Regions from separate parts of the Pseudomonas sp. S9 genome, predicted to be linked through region 1. Evidence: predicted binding sites of a transcription regulator. Region 1 holds the regulator's gene; each other region holds the start of a gene.
The links. The regulator sigma-54, encoded in region 1, starts transcription at its own class of promoters, with help from an activator protein. The targets are predictions, from matches to a motif close to ANTGGCATNNANNTTGCTNT.
Positions count from the first base shown of each region.

Region 2: a site for sigma-54 is predicted at 2,173-2,192, ahead of nirB (nitrite reductase large subunit NirB). Genes of this name have one in related genera too.
Region 3: a site for sigma-54 is predicted at 2,471-2,490, ahead of flgB (flagellar basal body rod protein FlgB). Genes of this name have one in related genera too.

Region 1 is NZ_AFFX01000011.1:179,852-184,354, forward strand. Features, by position in the region: gene rapZ (RNase adapter RapZ) at 1-643, opposite strand, end outside; gene ptsN (PTS IIA-like nitrogen regulatory protein PtsN) at 660-1,124, opposite strand; gene hpf (ribosome hibernation-promoting factor, HPF/YfiA family) at 1,140-1,448, opposite strand; gene PSES9_RS0119580 (RNA polymerase factor sigma-54) at 1,629-3,143, opposite strand; gene lptB (LPS export ABC transporter ATP-binding protein) at 3,279-4,004, opposite strand; gene lptA (lipopolysaccharide transport periplasmic protein LptA) at 4,008-4,503, opposite strand, start outside.
Region 2 is NZ_AFFX01000009.1:89,055-93,557, forward strand. Features, by position in the region: gene nirB (nitrite reductase large subunit NirB) at 1-1,966, opposite strand, end outside; gene PSES9_RS0116655 (bifunctional protein-serine/threonine kinase/phosphatase) at 2,396-4,120, opposite strand; gene PSES9_RS0116660 (formate/nitrite transporter family protein) at 4,172-4,503, opposite strand, start outside.
Region 3 is NZ_AFFX01000001.1:8,050-12,552, forward strand. Features, by position in the region: gene PSES9_RS0100055 (chemotaxis protein CheV) at 1-714, shown strand, start outside; gene cheR (protein-glutamate O-methyltransferase CheR) at 853-1,680, shown strand; gene PSES9_RS0100065 (bacteriohemerythrin) at 1,788-2,252, shown strand; gene flgB (flagellar basal body rod protein FlgB) at 2,538-2,945, shown strand; gene flgC (flagellar basal body rod protein FlgC) at 2,960-3,403, shown strand; gene flgD (flagellar hook assembly protein FlgD) at 3,425-4,102, shown strand; gene flgE (flagellar hook protein FlgE) at 4,147-4,503, shown strand, end outside.

The DNA of each region.
Region 1 (4,503 bases):
CAAGATAGTCAATAACGGGTTTCTCAAGCCCCGAGAAATCGCGTAGTTCAGCGCGCCAATACGGGTTTGGCAGGCAACGCACATCAAATACCACATCTGCGTCAACCGGCATGCCTCGTTTGAAACCAAAGGATTCAACCAGAAATGCAGTGCCCGGATCCGGCTTGTTCAGCAGGCGCAAGGCCAAGGTGTCGCGCAGTTGGTAGAGATTCAGGTGGGTGGTGTCTATCTTCAGGTCGGCCAGATCAATGATTGGCTCAAGCAGCAGGGTTTCATCGGTAATGGCTTCCGCCAACGACCGATTGTCGTTGGTCAGCGGATGGCGCCGGCGCGTTTCAGAGAAGCGTTTGAGCAGCGTTTCTTCGTTGGCGTCCAGGTACAGCAGGTCGCACTGAACATTGCGCGCACGGACTTGTTCAAGCAACTCGGGAAACATGTTCAAGTCGCTTGGCAGGTTGCGGGCATCGATCGACACCGCGACATTGGGGTGAGCTGAATCTTTCTGCTGAAACGCTCGTTCAGCTAGCTGGGGAAGCAAGCTGGCCGGCAGGTTGTCTATGCAGTAGAAGCCGTTGTCCTCGAGTACATCAAGGGCGGTGCTTTTACCTGATCCTGAACGCCCGCTGACTATTATCAAGCGCATGTAGGTTCTCTGTCGTTTAGCTGTTGTTCTGTACGTCGACAACAACCTGGTACAGGGCTTCATTGCTTTGTGCCTGGCGCAGTCGCTCACGGACGTCGCTGCGGTCAAGCATGCTCGCTATTTGACGAAGCAGCTCTAGGTGTTCATCCGTAGCGGCTTCAGGAACCAGTAGCACGAACAGCAAGTCAACCGGGGCGCCATCAATCGCGTCGAAATCGACAGCTGAGTCGAGCTTGAGCAAGGCGCTGATGGGGGCATTGCACGCAGGCAAACGGCAGTGTGGAATGGCAATGCCATTACCAAAACCAGTGGACCCGAGTTTTTCGCGGGCGATCAGGCTTTCGAAAATGTCTTGTCCATCGAGGTCGGGCAATTCGCGCGCAACCAGGTTGGCAATCTGTTCGAGAACGCGTTTTTTACTGCCGCCCGGCACGTTCACCAGGGAACGGCCGGGGGTCAGGATATTTTCAAGTCGGATCATAGGAGTAGGGCGATATCAACGGGCCATTGCGCCCTGTTGACGGTCGAGCTGCTTTTCCTTGTGCTTGATAAGTTGTCTATCGAGTTTGTCGGTCAGTAAATCGATTGCTGCATACATGTCATCATGTTCGGCGTTGGCGACTATCTCGCCGCCTGCAATGTGTAAGGTGGCTTCGATCTTCTGCTTGAGCTTCTCGACCTCCATAATGACTTGTACGTTCGTAATCTTGTCGAAGTGGCGCTCTAGTCGACTGAATTTTTCGTCGATGTACTCGCGCAGGGCGTCGGTCACATCCAGTTGGTGTCCACTGATGTTGACTTGCATACCGCTTTCTCCTTGTTGCCGTGTGTAAGAGACAGGCCGAGTTGCCTGCCGCCGGAACACTGTGGCGCGTAAGACCCCCAGTAACCGAGCCTGACACCTTTACGCCCTTAGTATGGCTGCTTTTAGCTAAGAGCGGGTCAGTTCGATAGTGATTGAGACGATCTTCCTGTTCATCAGCTGTTACATCAATCGCTTGCGTTCACTTGAAGGCGCGATACCGAGTGATTCCCGGTATTTAGCAACTGTGCGTCGAGCTACTTGAATGCCTTGTGTCTCCAGTAAACCAGCGATCTTGCTGTCACTCAACGGCTTTTTTGCATTTTCCGCTGCAACCAGTTTTTTGATGATCGCGCGGATCGCTGTAGACGAGCATTCTCCGCCTTCGGAGGTGCTGACGTGGCTGGAGAAGAAGTATTTCAACTCGTAAATGCCACGGGGGGTGTGCATGAATTTCTGGGTGGTGACCCGGGAAATGGTCGACTCGTGCATGCCCACCGCTTCGGCGATATCGTGCAGCACCAGTGGTTTCATCGCCTCGTCGCCGTAGTCGAGAAAGCCCCGTTGATGTTCAACGATCTGGGTCGCAACCTTCATCAGCGTTTCGTTGCGGCTTTGCAGGCTTTTGATAAACCAGCGGGCTTCTTGAAGCTGGTTGCGCATAAAGGTGTTGTCGGCGCTCGAGTCGGCGCGGCGCACAAAACCCGCGTATTGCGCATTGACGCGGAGTCGGGGCATGGCTTCCTGGTTGAGTTCAACCAGCCAGCGCTCGTTGTGTTTGCGCACAATGACATCGGGTACCACGTATTCGGGTTCGCTGGACTCAATCTGCGAGCCCGGTCGTGGGTTGAGGCTCTGGATCAATTCGATGACCTGGCGCAGTTCGTCTTCCTTGAGCTTCATGCGGCGCATCAGCTGGCTGTAATCGCGGTTGCCCAGCAAATCCAGATAGTCATTGGCGAGTCGTTGGGCTTCGGCAAGCCAGGGGGTCTTGACTGGCAGCTGGCGCAGTTGCAGGGTCAGGCATTCGCGCAGGTCGCGGGCGGCAATGCCTGAGGGTTCAAACTGCTGGATGCGGTGCAGGACGGCTTCTATTTCGTCGAGTTCGATGTCCAGTTCCGGGTCGAAGGCTTCGAGAATCTCTTGCAGGGTTTCTTCGAGGTAGCCCTGAGGATTGATGCAGTCGATCAGGGTAACCGCAATCAGGCGATCCTTGTCGGACATGGGGGACAGGTTGAGCTGCCAGAGCATATGGCTCTGCAGGCTATCGCCGGTCGAAGTGCGCGTGGTGAAGTCCCATTCGTCGTCATCGCTGCTGCTGGGCAGGCTGCTGGCGCTGGTTTGGTAGACATCTTCCCAGGCGGTATCCACTGGGAGTTCGTTGGGGATACGCTCGTTCCACTCGCCATCCTCGAGGTTGTCCACGGTTTGCGGAGCATCCTGGAAGCTGGTTTCCTGGAAATTGTCCTGCTGTGCAGGCTGCTCGGCGGTGGCGGTCTCGGCGCCGTCGGCCATGGGGTCCGAGTTGTCGAAGTCTTCGCCGTCTTCCTGACGTTCGAGCATTGGGTTTGACTCCAGTGCCTCTTGGATTTCTTGCTGGAGATCCAGGGTCGACAGTTGGAGTAAGCGAATGGCTTGTTGCAGCTGAGGAGTCATCGTCAGCTGCTGGCCCATCTTCAGGACTAGCGATGGTTTCATTGCAGACCTTATTTACCGGCGTCTTTGCGCAATCCACTACAGGGCGCCTGATGGGCGCCTCAAGGAAGCAAATTATATGCCCGAATTGCAGTGCTTTGCCTAGCAGTTGACGCTAATCGGTTGAGAAAAACCGGGTTAAAGGCGGAATTCATGGCCCAGGTAGACTTCTTTTACCGTCTGGTTGGCCAGAATCGCTTCCGAGTTGCCTTCCGCAATGAGCTGGCCGTCGCTGACGATATAGGCTGTTTCGCAAATATCCAGCGTTTCGCGCACATTGTGGTCGGTGATCAGCACGCCGATACCCTTGGCTTTCAAGTGGTGGATGATTTGCTTGATATCGCCAACCGAGATCGGGTCAACACCGGCAAATGGCTCATCAAGCAAGATGAATTTCGGTGCTGTTGCCAGGGCGCGGGCAATTTCAACCCGGCGTCGCTCACCGCCGGACAGGCTCATGCCCAGGTTGTCGCGAATATGGTGAATATGGAACTCCTCAAGGAGGCTTTCCAGTTCAGCTTCACGGCCAGCACGGTCAAGTTCTTTGCGAGTCTCAAGAATTGCCATGATGTTATCGGCAACGCTGAGCTTGCGGAAAATCGATGCTTCTTGAGGCAGGTAGCCAATGCCGGCACGTGCGCGGCCGTGCATGGGCTGATGGCTGACGTCGAGGTCGTCAATCAGGATGCGTCCCTGGTCAGCCTGCACTAAGCCCACGATCATGTAGAAGCAGGTGGTCTTACCTGCACCGTTAGGGCCAAGCAGGCCGACGATTTGGCCGCTGTCGATGCTCAGGCTAACGTCACGGACAACCTGGCGGCTTTTGTAGCTTTTGGCCAGGTGTTGGGCTTTCAATGTAGCCATTAATTACTGCCCTTGGGTGGGTTTGTTCTTCGGCTGGATCACCATATCGATGCGTGGGCGCGGCGAGGTCACCTTGGTACCTGTTGCGCGGCCAGCGTTGACGATTTGGCGCTGCGTGTCGTAGACGATTTTCTCGCCTTCGAAGGTGTTGCCCTCTTGAATGACCTTGGCTTGGTCAATCAGGACAATACGTTCATTGGCTGCAAAATATTGGATGGTCAGGCCGTAGGCTTTGACGATTTCTTTGTCTACCGCAGGTTTCTGCTCATAGTAGGCCGGGCGTCCGACTGAAGTGAAAACGTCGATTTCGCCTTTGGCATTCTGGGTAATGGTGACCGTGTCACCGGTGATTTTCATCGTGCCTTGAGTGATGACGACATCGCCGCGATAAACCGCAACACCTTGCTTGTCGTCAAGTTCTGCGCTGTCTGCCTGCACGCGAATCGGTTGATCGCGGTCAGTTGGCAAAGCCCAGGCATGAACGCTTCCTAGCGATGCA
Region 2 (4,503 bases), on a different contig from region 1:
CATAACGGCACCAGTTGCTGCCCACGCAAGACTTCACGGTACGCAACGACTTGCCATAGGCGTGGCCTGTCTCGAACCCGGCGGCAATCAACTCGCTCCAGATATCCGGCAATTGGTGTAGTTGTGCGCCGAACAAATCGATGCGCTGGCCGCCGGTGATCTTGGTGTAGAGGTCGTACTTTTTCGCCACAGCGCCAATTGCGATCAGCCCATCCGGCGTCACTTCACCGCCGGGAATGCGCGGCACCACCGAGTAGGTTCCATTCTTTTGCATGTTGGCCATGAAGGTGTCATTGGTGTCTTGTAATGGCACCAACAAGGGGTCGGTGATAGAGCGATTCCAGCAGGATGCGAGTACCGACCCCACCGCTGGCTTACAGATGTCGCAACCAAGATGGCCCTTGCCATACTTGCTCAACAGTTCGTCAAAACTCTCTATGCCCTCGACGCGCACAATCGAGTACAACTCCTGGCGGGTATAGGCGAAGTGCTCGCACAGGCTCTTGTCGACAACCACGCCACGGGCAGTCAACTCATGCTCGAAAACCTGCTTGAGCAAAGCTGCGCAGCCGCCACAGCCAGTCCCGGCCTTGGTACAGGTCTTGACCCCAGCAAGGTCGGCACAGCCATCATCAATCGCCGCGCACACTGCAGCCTTACTGACGTTATGACAGGAGCAAATAGTGGCCGTGTCCGGCAATGCATCGGCGCCCAATGCAGGCGCACCCTCGCCTTGTGGCAAGATCAAGCAAGCGGGATCAGCTGGTAGCTTGATGCCGTTTTGCACATATTGCAGCAAGGCATCGTAATAACTGTTGTCCCCCACCAGCACGGCGCCAATGGCATGCTTACCATCCGGCGAAACCACAAGGCGGCGATAGCTGGCCGTGGCCTCGTCGATAAAGCGATAGCTGCGCGAGCCGGCAGTAGCGCCATGCGCATCGCCAATCGAACCGACATCGACCCCAAGCAGCTTGAGCTTGGTCGACATGTCTGCTCCCATGAACGGCGAGCTGTCTTCACCGCATAGTTGCGCTGCAACCGCGCGAGCCATTTGATAACCGGGGGCGACCAAGCCAAAGACACTCCCGTTCCAGGCAGCGCATTCACCAATGGCGAATATTTGTGGGTCACTGCTACGGCACTGGCTGTCGATCGCCACGCCACCACGCGGCCCCAGCTCAAGACCACACTGCCTGGCAAGGGCGTCCTGCGGCCGGATACCGGCGGAAAACACGACCAGATCGGTCTCCAGAAACTCATCGCCAGTAAAGTTCATGCGGTAGCGATACTCATCACCAGCACTGATCGACTGCGTGGCGCAGGACAAATGCACACTCACGCCGAGCGCTTCAATTTGCGCCTTGAGCGCCAAGCCACCGTGATCATCCAGCTGCACGGGCATCAAGCGCGGCGCAAACTCAACCACATGCGCTTCCAGCCCCAGGGATTTCAGGGCATTGGCCGCCTCCAACCCCAGCAGGCCGCCACCCACTACCACGCCGCGACGTGCATTCTTGGCCGCAACCTGGATAGTGTCCAGGTCGGCCAGGGTACGATAGACCAAGCGCGACTCGCCCTCGGCGCCTTCGATTGGCGGCACGAATGGATAAGAGCCCGTGGCCAGCACCAGCTTATCGAACGAGAAACAACCATCGGCGGTGATTACCTCTGCTCGCTGGCGATCGATCTCCAGCACCGGCACCCCCAAATGCAAAGTCAGCCCCGGCTGCTGATAGAGCTCAACCCCACTCAACGCCAGTGACTCGGCATCACGGCCGGTAAAGTATTCGGAAAGATGTACCCGGTCGTAGGCCCGCAACGGCTCTTCACTGAACACATGGATCTTGTACTGAGCCAGGGCGCCGCGCTCAACCAACTGCTCGACACAATGATGGCCGACCATGCCATTGCCAATAACGATCAGGGTTTGTGGATTTTTCAAGGTTGCGACACTGGAGTTCATAGAGCACCTATCCAAGCCAATCAGGTTTTCAAAGCAAAAAAAAAGCGCCTGAAACCTTGCGGTTCCAGGCGCCTTTGCCTGTTCGTAAACGCTGGACTACAGGCTGCATGCCTGGCCTAGCGACTATTGCCCATGATCCTTGCAGATAGTTCGATCGCCTTTGATCGCCTGGGCCACCCACTTCTAGCGAGGGTATTGACTTAGTAAAAGCAAGGCTTATGCCACATTTTCAAAAGCGCTGCAGTAGGCGTCCTACACGGCTTTTGGCGGTGCTTATACAGCTCAAAGCAGGACTATCCGGAACTGCAATGGTGCAAATCCCGCTTGCGACGCACCAGACTAATGCCAAGCAGCATTGCCAGATACGCTTGGGGGCTCTGAAAAGCCAGTAAACCGAGGAAGTTACCGCTCTCCCTTTTCAGAGGCTCCTCAACCACCCCGGCTCAACAACCAGATAACCAGCACCGCCAGGAACGCCGACAGCCCTTTCCAAAACAACAAGGGATTACGCTCAAGTAATGGCGGCCGGTGCTTGCCGAGGATTTCCCGACTGGGTTGGCGCAGTTCGAAAATAAATTCAGAAAGTGCGGCGTAGCGCTTGCGCGGGTCAGGTTGCAGCGCTTTGTGCAACACATCATCCAGCCAGGCAGGCAGTTCGAGGTCATGGTCTCGCAACGGTTGGTAGACCAGGCGGTTCTGCGCCGCGCGGTTTTTGCACTTGGCCACCTCGGCACCATAAGGCAACCGGCCGCTAAGCATTTGGTAGATGATGACCGCCAGGGAGTATTGATCGGAACCTGGTGAACCGCGTTCACCGAGAAAATACTCAGGCGCGGTGTACTGCGCCGTGCCCAATAGCTGGTTGCGTTCAATGGGCGAGCTGATCTCCAGCAAACCGGCAACCTGTACCGAGCCAAAGTCGATCAGTTTCACGCCACCGCTGGGATCAATCATGATGTTGTCAGGACGTAGGTCCTGATGCAGCATTTCCAGGCGATGGAGGGCCTGCAAGCCTTTACCGATTTGCTCAGCCATGACCCGCACCAGCTCCAAGTCGGGCCGTGGATGGTCAAGCAGCCACTGGCGCAGCGTCCGGCCCTCGACAAACTCGCTGACGCTATAGAGGTAGTTGCGCTTGCGTGTCTGGGCCGGTGCCTTGAGCACATGCGGGCTGTCGATACGCCGCGCAACCCACTCCTCGCCAAGCAAGCGCTCCAAGTGCGCCAGGTCATGTTGCATATCTACCGAGGGAGCCTTGAGTACCACCTGGGCCTGGCTCTCGATATCTCGTGCCAGGTAAATATGGCTGCGACTGCTGGCGTAGAGTTCACGGATTATCTGATAACCGTCAAACAGCTCGCGTGCCTCCAGTATTGGAGCAAATGGCAGCTCGGTCAGTCGCTGCTGTAACTCGCTGGCGTCCTGCTGTCCCAGACTGTCGAGCCGGACGAGTTGCAGCGTGAGATTGTCATCGCTGCCCTGTTCATAGGCATGTTCGACAATCGCCCGGGCAGCGCTATCCAAATCCCCGGCCTCGGCGATCAACTCAACCACACGCGCAGCGCTGGTGAACTCGTAGACCCCATCGGTTGCCAAGACAAAGTGATCGCCCGGCTCCAACTGAAACCTGCGGTAATCCAGTTCAAGATGCGCGTTGATGCCCATCGCCCGGCTCAAATAGCTCTTGTCCCGGGAGATCCAGAGCCGATGATCCTCTGTCAATTGCTCAAGCTGGCCATCGCGCAGACGGTAGATACGCGTATCACCCGCATGAAAGATATGCGCGGTAGTCGACTTGATGACCATTGCGCTCAGCGTGCACACATAACCCCGGTCGAGGTCATAGCGGTACTGGCTCTGCCGCGTCTGCGCATAGAGCCAGGAGTTCGTCGCCATCAGCACGCGTTGCGCCGATTTCTTCACCGACCATGCATCGGATGTACAGTAATAATCGCCCAGAAAGCTGCCCACCGCAGACTCGCTGGCAATGTGGCTGACAGCGCTGCTGCTGATGCCGTCCGCCAGGGCAATGGCAATGCCTTTGCTTGACAGCTGCGGCTCCTGCGGAATGCAGATACCGTGAAAATCCTGATTGGTCGGCTTGCGTCCCCTGGTCGAGTATTGCCCTACCGAAACCTTGAGCTGGCTTGTCATGCGACTCCCTATACGCCCCGCCAGCACCTGGCTCGGGGCGTTATGGCGCAATTAACTGAAAGAGCGCTTAGGAGCCGTCCGCACATGGGTGGTGTACAGGGTCAGGCCGGTAAAAGCCAGGCCGCCAACCAGGTTACCCAGTGCAGTCGGGATTTCATTCCAGAGCATGTAATCCATTACCGAGAAATTACCGCCCATGATCATCGCTGACGGGAACAGGAACATGTTCACCACCGAATGCTCAAAACCCATGTAGAAAAACAGCATGATCGGCATCCACATGGCGATGGTCTTGCCACTGACGGTGGTCGAGATCATCGCTCCCACAACCCCCATCGAAACCATCCAGTTGCACAGCATGCCACGCAGGAAAATGGTCAGCC
Region 3 (4,503 bases), on a different contig from region 1:
CTGTCGCTAGCGACAGGGTGCAAACCGCTGGCTGATCTGAAAAACAGCTTTGTAATCATCACCGAGTACAACACCAAGACCCAGGGTTTCTTGGTCAGTGCGGTTGAGCGCATCGTCAACATGAACTGGGAAGAGATCCTGCCACCGCCTAAAGGCACAGGCCGCGACCACTACCTGACGGCGGTTACCCATCTCGATCAACAGATGGTCGAAATCATCGATGTGGAAAAAGTACTGGCTGAGGTGTCACCAACCTCCGAAGCGATTTCTGAGGGTGTTGTCGACGCCGCAACCCATGTCAAGGCGGTCAAGCAGCATGTGTTGATTGTTGATGACTCGTCTGTGGCGCGTAAGCAGGTATCGCGTTGCCTGCAAACTGTTGGTGTGGAAGTCACTGCGCTTAACGATGGTCGTGAGGCCTTGGACTATTTGCGCAAAATGGCCGATGAAGGCAAGCGTCCGGCGGATGAGCTGCTGATGATAATTTCCGATATCGAAATGCCAGAAATGGACGGCTACACACTGACCACGGCGATTCGCAGTGATGCGCGGATGGAGGGCGTGCATTTGTTGTTGCACACTTCGTTGTCGGGGGTCTTCAACCAGGCGATGGTCAAGAAAGTAGGGGCCGATGATTTTCTCGCCAAGTTCCGGCCTGATGATTTAGCCTCAAGAGTGGTCGAACGCATCAATAAGGTGGATCAGGGCCAGTAAGCTGCCAGCCAAAGCGACCAGCGGTTGGGTGATGTCTGTGCCTTCAGCTGGTGATGGTGCATCAGAGGCCCGCGTAGATTGGTTTATATTGACCGGGCGTCTCACTAATCAACACTAATATTTTGCGGGGCAAAACGAGTGTCGTCAGGAAATTTGGATTTTGAACAGTTCCGGAGCTTCCTCGAAAAAGCCTGTGGAATTTTGCTGGGCACCAATAAGCAGTACCTGGTTTCAAGTCGACTCAACAAGCTGATGGAACAGAACAACATCAAGAGTCTCGGCGAACTGGTGCAGCGTATGCAGGCCATGCCGCGTAGTGGTTTGCGTGAACAGGTGGTCGATGCCATGACCACCAATGAAACCCTGTGGTTCCGCGATACCTATCCCTTTGAGGTGATGAAAAAGCGCGTCTTGCCGGAGTTGCTCAAGGCCAATGGGGGCCAGCGCCTGCGCATCTGGTCAGCCGCCTGCTCATCCGGGCAGGAACCCTATTCGCTGTCGATGACCATTGATGAGTTCGAGAAAAGCAATATCGGCCAGTTGCGCGGTGGTGCACAAATCGTTGCAACAGATCTGTCGCCGACCATGTTGGCTAACTGCAAGTCAGGTGAGTACGACAGCCTGGCCATCGGCCGCGGCCTGTCGCAGGAGCGTTTGCAGCGCTACTTTGAACCCAAGGCGCCGGGGCGCTGGGCGGTCAAGGCGCCGATCAGGAGTCGTGTTGAGTTTCGCCCGCTGAACCTGCTGGAGAGCTTTGCTGGCCTGGGTAAGTTTGATGTGGTGTTCTGCCGCAACGTATTGATCTATTTTTCAGCAGAAGTGAAGAAGGACATCCTCACCCGCATTCATGCGACCTTGAAACCTGGCGGCTACTTGTTTCTGGGCGCCTCCGAGGCGCTCAATGCACTGCCTGATCTGTATCAGATGGTGCAGTGCAGCCCGGGCATTATCTACAAGGTCAAATAGGGTCGGCGTTGGTCGCAATGTTCAATGCCTTGATTCAAGTCAGTCCCTGCGGCACCTGCTGTCGATAAAGTGCCCGGCACTCGAGTGAGTGCTATCAGGACAGGGCTATGGAATTACTTGTTTGGCAAAACGACCTCAATACCGGTATAGAGGTCATCGATAACCAGCACCGGCGTATTGTCACCATGATCAACCTGCTGATTGTGGCGCAGCAGGAGGGGCTTAATCGCGATGAGGTGGGGCATGTGCTCAATGACCTGGTTGACTACACGCTTTCGCATTTTGCGTTCGAAGAGTCGCTGCTTGAAGAGTCCGGCTACAGTTTTACCCGCCCGCACAAGCGCGTCCATGAAGTCTTTATCGGCAAGGTCAACGAGTACAACATGCGCTTCAAGGCCGGTGAAGATATCACCCACGAATTGATCAACCTGTTGTCGCGTTGGCTGTTCAACCACATCCGCAATGATGATGCGGCCTACGCCAAGGTCGTTATCGACAACATGAATCGAATCACCCAGGACCGGCAGCCCAGTGGCTGGTTGTCGCGCTCCATGCGCAAGTTCTTTAGCTGATATTCCCGCAGCGCTGAACCGGTTTCGGCGCTGCTCCCTCATTGCCAATGTTGGCTCATTGCCCGTCTTTCCGGCACCCTCGCCGCCGGCAGTGCAGGGCGGCAAGCATGCTTCCAAGATCAGGCCGGCTCATTGCCGCAAGCGGAAAACCATTGCCGCTTGTGCTTGGATATTCAAAAGATTAATTCGTAAGTCATTGTATTTAAACGACTAAATTAATTGGCACAGGGTTTGCTTTGTTGCTTGCACAGAAAACTGCTTCGGCAAACGGCAAGGGCACAAACCATGAGTATCAGCTTCGCAAGCGCACTCGGCATTCACCAACAGGCACTGGGCTTTCGCGCTCAGCGTGCTGAAGTGTTGGCCAACAACATGGCTAACGCAGACACGCCTAACTACAAGGCCCGTGATCTGGATTTTGCCTCAGTGCTTGCCGAGCAGAATGCCAAGGCCCAGGGCGGTACCTTTGCCCTGAACCGCACCAATGCACACCATATCAGCGCTGAAGGCATGGCCACTGCAGAAGCCGAGCTCAAGTATCGCATCCCGATGAGCCCTTCGCTGGATCAGAACACGGTCGATACCCAGCTTGAGCAGTCCAATTACGCGCAAAACGCCGTCGACTTCCAGGCGAGCTTTACCCTACTCAATAGCAAGTTCAAAGGGCTGATCAGCGCCCTGCGCGGCGATTAACGGAGACTGATGCCATGTCACTAGCCAGTGTATTCAATATTGCCGGGACCGGCATGAGCGCGCAAAGCACGCGCCTTAATACCATCTCCAGCAACATCGCCAACGCCGAGTCGGTTTCTTCGAACATTGACCAGACCTACCGCGCTCGCCACCCGGTGTTTGCCACCATGTTTAATCAGGCCCAGGGTTCTGACGGCGGTTCGCTGTTTGCCGAGCAGGATGCGGCAGGCAGCCGTGTCCACGTGCTGGGGATTGTTGAGGGCCAGAGCTCGCTGATGCCGCGCTATGAGCCTACCCACCCGGCTGCCGATGAAAACGGCTACGTCTATTACCCCAACGTCAATGTGGTCGAAGAGATGGCTGACATGATTTCCGCCAGCCGGGCTTTCCAGACCAACGTTGAAATGATGAATACCGCTAAACAAATGTTGCAGAAGGTGCTGACCCTGGGTCAGTAAGCCATCAATGAGGAACGCTAAATGAGCGTCGATAGCACCAGTGGCGTTGGCAGTTCGGTCTTTGATCAACTGCAGATTAAATCGCCCAGCACCGGCACCGACAAAGAACTGGGTAAAGACGAGTTCTTGAACCTGTTGGTCGCCCAATTGAACAACCAGAACCCGCTGGAGCCGCAAGGTAACGGCGAGTTCATCGCCCAGTTGGCGCAGTTCAGCCAGGTAGAAGGTATTCAGCAGTTGAACGGTAGTGTCGACACCTTGCTGTCGGGTTATCAGTCTTCGCAGGCCTTGCAGGCATCGTCGCTGGTTGGGCGCAAGGTGATTGTGCCGACCGACAGTGCGGTGGTTGATACCAGCGAAAGCTTCAAGGCCAGCCTGATTCTGCCGACCAGCAGCAGCAACGTCTACGTCAATGTCAAAGACAGTGCGGGCTCGGTGGTTGGCCGGGTCAATCTGGGTGAGCAGGAAGCAGGCAACATCAGTTTTATCTGGGATGGCAAGGATTCGAGCGGCAATCTCTTGCCGCCTGGCACCTACACCTTTGAGGCTGAAGCCACCTATGCCGGTGAAACCAAGGGGCTGTACACCCTGCTTCCAGCCAACGTTGACAGCGTCACACTGGGCGGTAGCGAACTCATGTTGAACCTGGCGGGGGTGGGCAGTGTGCCGCTTTCGCAGGTTCAGGTAATTGGTCAGTAATCATCACGATTTAATGGCCGGCTGTTCCGGCAAAGGAGTTTTCAATGGCGTTCAATATCGGGCTTAGCGGTCTGCGCGCAGCGACCAGCGACCTCAACGTTACAGGTAATAACATCGCCAACGCCGGCACCGCGGGCTTCAAGCAGTCGCGTGCGGAATTTGCCGATGTATATGCCGCCTCCGTGCTTGGCTCCGGCAAGAACGCGCAGGGCAGCGGGGTACTGCTCAGTGATGTGTCGCAACTGTTCAACCAGGGCAACGTCAACTACACGCAGAACTCGCTGGACCTGGCGATCAACGGCAATGGTTTCTTCCGCACCAGCAATAACGGTGATATCAGTTATACCCGTGCCGGTTATTTCGGGACTGACCGTGCTGGCAATATCGTCAATAACTTTGGC